DNA from 2 places in the Pseudoalteromonas sp. SG43-1 genome. Region 2 is predicted to be linked to the other one. Evidence: predicted binding sites of a transcription regulator. Region 2 holds the regulator's gene; the other holds the start of a gene.

The links. The regulator MetJ, encoded in region 2, represses methionine synthesis genes. The targets are predictions, from matches to a motif close to TAGACGTCTAGACGTCTA.
Region 1: the regulator MetJ is predicted to act here: its motif matches at 1,616-1,633, upstream of H5159_RS08460 (methylenetetrahydrofolate reductase).

Annotation. Positions count from the first base shown of each region.
Region 1 is NZ_JACJFD010000008.1:133,212-136,645, reverse strand. It holds gene H5159_RS08470 (sensor domain-containing diguanylate cyclase) at 1-284, shown strand, start outside; gene H5159_RS08465 (hypothetical protein) at 301-489, shown strand; gene H5159_RS08460 (methylenetetrahydrofolate reductase) at 616-1,572, opposite strand; gene H5159_RS08455 (pitrilysin family protein) at 1,823-3,434, shown strand, end outside.
Region 2 is NZ_JACJFD010000001.1:71,721-75,154, reverse strand. It holds gene metB (cystathionine gamma-synthase) at 1-1,136, opposite strand, end outside; gene metJ (met regulon transcriptional regulator MetJ) at 1,426-1,746, shown strand; gene H5159_RS00295 (malic enzyme-like NAD(P)-binding protein) at 1,811-3,052, opposite strand.

The DNA.
Region 1 (3,434 bases), on a different contig from region 2:
AAAACCATTTAAGGGATGCCGACATAGTAGGGCGTTTAGGTGGTGATGAGTTTGTTGCAGTAATGCAATTAAGTGATAAAAGCAAAATTAACTACATTATGGATAAAATTTCGACTGAGTATACAAATGTTTTACTAAAAGAAGGTGTTTGCGATTTATCGCTCAGTATTGGTTATAGTTTTACTAATAAACAAAAGCAGCCCTTTGAAGCGCTATTAAATGATGCAGACCACGCAATGTATAAAAATAAACAAGCGTATAGGCTCGCTAAAAAAGCACAATAATAAAAGGAAGTTCGTCATGACTCATGCCACAAAAACTTGGCTGGTTTTTTCTGCGATAGGTTTTATTTTTTCATTAGCAATAATAAGCTTATTTGAAGCGCTTCCTAGCATTAGATTTATATCTGATGAGGGAATTATTTTTGGTGTTATGTGCTCCTCTATGGGGTTTGCCTTAAAAAGGCTTGAGAGTAATAACCAAAAATAGCTTCAATGAATAGCTTAAGCTGCAAATTTTTACTTGTACTTATTAATTTGTTTTTCAAAGTACGGACATAAAAAAGCAAGCCATGAGGCTTGCCAAGAAGGGTGTTAATTAGCTCTCACCTAGCCTTTAAGCTATTAGCTTTTCAGCAAGGTTTAATTCCATAATAGCTTTTAATAAACGGTATAAGTTAATTGATGCGTCAATTTCTTCTTTACGGTTTGTTAAGCTTTCAATATTTAAGCCCAGTGGCACGTCTAGGTGCGCACAGCTTTTAAGTATTAAGTCGAGGTTTTCGCGGCAAATACGGACCGATTCGCTTAATGTATTGTCTGCATCAAGCATGCGCCATTTAGTTGCCTCTGGCACTGAGATACCCAACCATTGCATAAACTCTAAGGTTTTTTCGCCGCCGCACGGGGTAAACGTTAATATAATACGTTGAGGTGTAATCCCTTGTGCTTTACATGTACGTGCGTAGCTAGTAATTAACTCTATAGTAGCTTGTGCGTCGTAAACAGCTTGCGATATAAAAAACTGACAACCTTGTGCTGTTTTTTCTATTAATCGTTCGTGCTCATTTCGTTTACTTGAATGGCGCTCGGCAATCGTAACGCCACCTAAAAAGAAATCATCTGACTGCTCAGCCATTGCTTTATACGCATCTGGCAGGCTTAGCTTTATATCGCCTATCGATGATGGGCTACCTACTAAAACAACATTTTGTAAATCGTAGTCGTTTTTAGTTTCACTTAGCCAATCTTTAAATTCGCCTACGCCACGCTGCGCCACACTTTTATAAGTAATCACATCTTGTGCAGATAAATTACGAAGTAAATGGCTGTATTCACGCGGATCAACGGTTTGTTTAAACGCAAATGGACGGTCTTGATTAGTTCGGCTGCTTTCGTCTTGAATGTCGTAAATTATCACGCCGTCGTATTCAATTTCGTGTAAGCGACCTAATAGCTTTTCTGCAATGGTTTTTAATTGCGCTTTATCGGTGCCAATTTTAGGCGGGGTAGTACCAATAAGATAAACACCTTGATTGGTGTCCACTATCTTCTCTTTTAGTGATAAAGCCATAATCCTCATTCCAGCTAAGTTTGTTTTGATGGATTTAATATAGCAGCCATTTAGACGTCTAGATAGATTTATTTAATGAAAGTTTTTCAATTAACATGATGTTTATTCATAGTGCTTGTTCCCATAATTTATAATTGACACAGTTGTTTACATAATAAATCCCCTTGGGACTCTTATATTTATTGGCTTTGGGGCATAATTAAAGAGTTAAATCTGACAACAAATTTGCTCAATTTAAAAAGGGACAACAATGAAATTTAAATTATTAGCAACCAGCTTAGCGGTATCGCTGGCTTTAACAGGTTGCACCATGCAACAAAATCAAAGCACGCAAACAACAGCACAACAAGAACAAGTAAATAAAGCTGATGACCGTGTTTTTTCGCAAGATTACTTAATTGAAGAGCTAGAAAACGGCTTACGTGTCATGGTTGTTAAAACCGATTACCCTGATGTAGTGTCGCTGCAAATTCCGGTATCGGTTGGATCGCGTAACGAAGTTGAAGAGGGCAAAACAGGCTTTGCTCACTTTTTTGAACACATGATGTTTAAAGGCTCACAAAAATACCCTGAAGATGTGTACTCAGACATATTAAAAAATTCAGGTGTTGATAACCGCGCATATACAACAAACGATTACACAAATTACCATTTAAACTTTTCAAAGCAGCACCTTGATAAAGTACTTGAGCTTGAAGCTGATATTTTTCAAAACTTAACCTACACCGAAGAGCAATTTAGAACAGAAGCGCAAACAGTAAAAGGTGAGTACTTAAAAAACAACGCGAGCCCAATTCGTAAATTATTAAGCGCTGTACGCGAAAAAGCGTTTGATAAGCACACGTATAAACACACCACTATGGGCTTTTTTAAAGACATAGAAGCCATGCCTGATCAAATGGCCTATGGTAAAGAATTTTTTGCTAAGTTTTATAAGCCTGAGTATGTGTCACTTGTCATCGTGGGCGATGTAGACCCACAAGCAACAATGGCAATGGTTAAAAAGCATTGGGGCAGCTGGAAAAAGGGTAACTATGTTGCTGACATTAAAGCAGAACCTGTTCAACAAGCACCAAAATATTTACACCAGCAAGATGAAGCGCTACCAGGTCATTGGTTACTCGTATCGTACAAAGGCACTGCATGGGAGCCTGCTAAAAAAGACAGAGCGGCGCTTGATTTAATCTCACAGCTTTATTTTTCTAGTAATTCAGATTTATATCAAGAGCTAGTGGTCGACAAACAAATTGCCAGCCAAATGTTTACCTATAACCCAGAGACTAAAGATCCGGGTTTATTACACGTATTTGTTAAAGTAGAAAACGCAGGCGATTTAGCCACTGCGCGCGATGCCATTAATCGAACTTATGCAAAAGCACGCACTGAGCTTGTTGATGAGCAAAAGCTAAGTGATTTAAAATCGAATCTTAAATACAGCTTTATTAATGGCTTAGATTCGTCGCAAGCGATTGCATCAACCCTTGCCAGCTACATGCATTTTGAGCGCGATCCTGAGGTTATAAACCAGCTGTATAAATCGGCAGATAACATCACCAGCGCAGATATTAAAGCCGTTGCTAATAAATACTTTACTGATAACGCACGTACCACATTAACAATGTCGGCACTTGATAAAGCCCCAGGTTTTGAGCAAGAAGTTAATTTAAATGCGCTTACTGCAAAGCTTGAACAAGCACCTGCGGCACCTGCATTTAAAGTACTTGATAAAACCAATAGCTCGCCGTTAATCGATGTTAACTTTTTATTCAATACCGGCGCGGCTGCCGACCCTCAAGGCAAAAAAGGTGTTGCAGCGCTCACTGCGGCAATGCTTGCACAAGGTGGCTCAGAGGCGACAAGCT
Region 2 (3,434 bases):
ACTCGTTCAAAGTCAGCTATTAAATCGTGTATATCTTCAATCCCAACCGAAATACGAATAAGCGTATCGCCCACACCCGCTTCTAAACGTGCCTTTGCCTCCATACCTGCGTGCGTCATAGTTGCAGGGTGACAAATTAAGCTCTCTACGCCACCTAGTGACTCAGCTAAACTAAACGTTTTAAGGCTAGTTAAAAATGCTGCCGCGTCGTTTATATCGCCTTTAATATCAAAACTAACCATGCCACCGAAGCCAAGTTGTTGTGCTTTAGCAAGTTCATGTTGAGGATGCGACTCAAGTCCAGGATAGTAAACTTGGCTTACAAAATTGGAACTTTCAAGGTACTCAGCTATTGCTAGCGCATTTTCTTGGTGCTGCCTTAAGCGCACATTTAAAGTACGTAGACCACGAAGCGTTAAATAACTATCAAAAGGGGCGCCCGTAATACCAATATTATTTGCCCACCAAGCAAGCTCATCACCAAGCTCTTGTGTTGCAGCAATAACAGCGCCGCCCACTACATCTGAGTGCCCGTTAATATATTTAGTAGTTGAATGCACCACAATATCTACACCAAACTTAATAGGGTTTTGTAAGGCAGGAGACAAAAACGTGTTATCTGCGGCAACCAATGCACCGCATTGCTTAGCAACATCGGTAACCGCTTTAATATCGGTTAAACGAAGTACTGGGTTACTTGGAGTCTCTATCCAAATAAGCTTAGGTTTAATTGCTAAAATTTGTTGAAGGCTTTCTTCTTTTGTTAAATCTAATACTTCAAGCTTCAATAGTCCGCGTTTTTGTAACGATGTAAATAAACGATAGCTTCCACCATAACAATCATGTGGAATTACTAACGTGTCGTCACTGTTAAGTAGCTGAGTAGCTAAATGCACGGCAGCCATACCAGTGGCCGTAATTATGCCACGAGCGCCACCTTCAAGCTTAGCAAGCGTCTCTGCTAAAATATCACGATTAGGGTTACCACTGCGGCCATAATCATACTCACGCTTAGTATCAAAGTCGGCAAACGAATAAGTCGTTGATAAATAAATTGGCGGCACCACTGCACCATGATGTTTATCAGCATCAACGCCGTTACGTACAGCAATGGTCGCTTTGTTTTTTTCGCTCATATTCGTCACCTGATTAATTTGGATGTTTAGACGTCTAAAAGAGTAAGTTATCCGTTTTAATAAGTCAAAGGATTTTAAAGCTCTAGATGGCTAAAGTTAGGTAAGGCGTTTGCTAGTATCACATTTTAGCTCACAAAAGTGAGCTTATTTTTACATCCCAAATAGGCTTATTAAGATAGATCGGTATCTATTATTTGACTATCTTTTTTAAATCGATAGAATTTCACGCATATTTACACGCTTTTTATACCGTGTGAGAAATTAATAATCTGAGGCAACGATACATCTTATGGCTAAATGGAATGGTGAGTATATTCACCCATACGCAGAACACGGGAAAAAATCAGAGCAAGTTAAAAAGATCACCGTTTCGATCCCACTAAATGTATTAAAAGTTTTAACGGATGAGCGTACGCGTCGTCAAATCAACAACCTTCGCCATGCAACAAATAGTGAATTGCTATGTGAGGCGTTTTTGCATGCATTTACTGGCCAACCTTTACCAAATGACGATGACCTACGTAAAGACAACGCAGAAAAAGTACCAGAAGAAGTTAAAAAGATAATGCAAGAAATGGGTTTAGAAGTGCCTATTTTAAACGAAGAATAAATCGTTACCTTTTTAATCAAAAAACCTCAGCATTGCTGAGGTTTTTTTGTTTAAGCGTTATATATTACGCCATATAATTTTCAGGCAAGTCAATTTGCGCAACACCCGACTCTACCGCAGCAAGTGCTACAGCTTTAGCTATACGCGGTAGTAAACGCGGATCCATTGGTTTTGGAATAATGTACTGCGCACCAAACTCTAGCTTATCTACGCCTGCGGCTTTTAAAACTTCTGCAGGTACAGGCTCTTTGGCAATACTACGAATAGCCTCAACTGCAGCAATTTTCATTTCATCGTTAATCGCGCTTGCACGTACATCAAGTGCACCACGGAAAATAAACGGGAAACATAAAACATTGTTAACCTGGTTAGGGTAATCAGAGCGCCCTGTTGCCATAATTAAATCGTTGCGTGCGCCGTGAGCAAGTGCAGGATCGATCTCTGGATCTGGGTTTGAACATGCAAACACGACCGGTTTTTTTGCCATTAGTTTTAAATCTTCGGCAGCTAACAAGTTAGGACCCGAAACACCAACAAACACATCAGCATCTGCAATTACATCTTGCAATGTGCGTTTATCGGTATTGTTAGCAAAAAGCTGTTTATATTCATTTAAATCATCGCGACGAGTATGAATAACACCTTTGCGGTCAAGCATATAAATGTGTTCACGCAGTGCACCACACTTAATTAACAGTTCCATACACGCAACTGCAGCAGCGCCTGCACCTAAACATACAATTATTGCATCTTCAATTGATTTACCTTGTACTTCTAGTGCATTTAACATGCCGGCAGCCGTAACAATGGCGGTACCGTGTTGGTCGTCATGAAAAACAGGAATGCTACAACGCTCTATTAATGCTTTTTCAATTTCAAAACACTCTGGTGCTTTAATATCTTCAAGGTTAATACCACCGAATGTGTCAGCAATATTGGCAACCGTGTTAATAAAGTCTTCTGTTGTTTTGTGCTTTACTTCAATATCAATAGAATCAAGCCCTGCAAAACGCTTAAACAATAACGCCTTGCCTTCCATTACTGGTTTGGACGCTAAAGGACCTAAATTACCCAAGCCCAAAATTGCAGTACCATTAGTGATAACCGCAACCATGTTACCTTTACCGGTATATTTATATGCATTTGCAGGATCTGCGGCAATTTCACGTACAGGCTCAGCGACACCTGGGCTATAAGCTAGGGCTAAGTCTTGAACTGTTTCAGCTGGTTTGGTTAGCTCAATGCTAATTTTACCAGGTACGGGATGTGAGTGATAATGTAGTGCTTGTTCACGAAAGTCAGACATAACGCGATGGTATCCTGCAATTTAAGTTAAAGTGAGAGGTGGAGTCTTGGGGTACGATACCCTTATTATTTTTAAATTCCAAGCAATATCAGGTCTATCCTGTTATATGCTATATCCTTTAATTTTAAGAGGTTTTTCAGTAACTTTGCAGGATTATATAAACATTTGATAAATAAAAATTCACCAAAAAAGTAAGTTTTGAGGTGTGTTTATGTCTATTAAAATATTAAAAAAATGTATGTTTAACACATCATCATAAACTTAAAATAACAGCCTACTACACTACTTTAAAAACAGATAAGCCCACGTTAGCTACTTTTATCAACCTAGTTAAAATTTGTACTATTTAAAATATAGAGAATATCTATCCATTTGTCTGTAA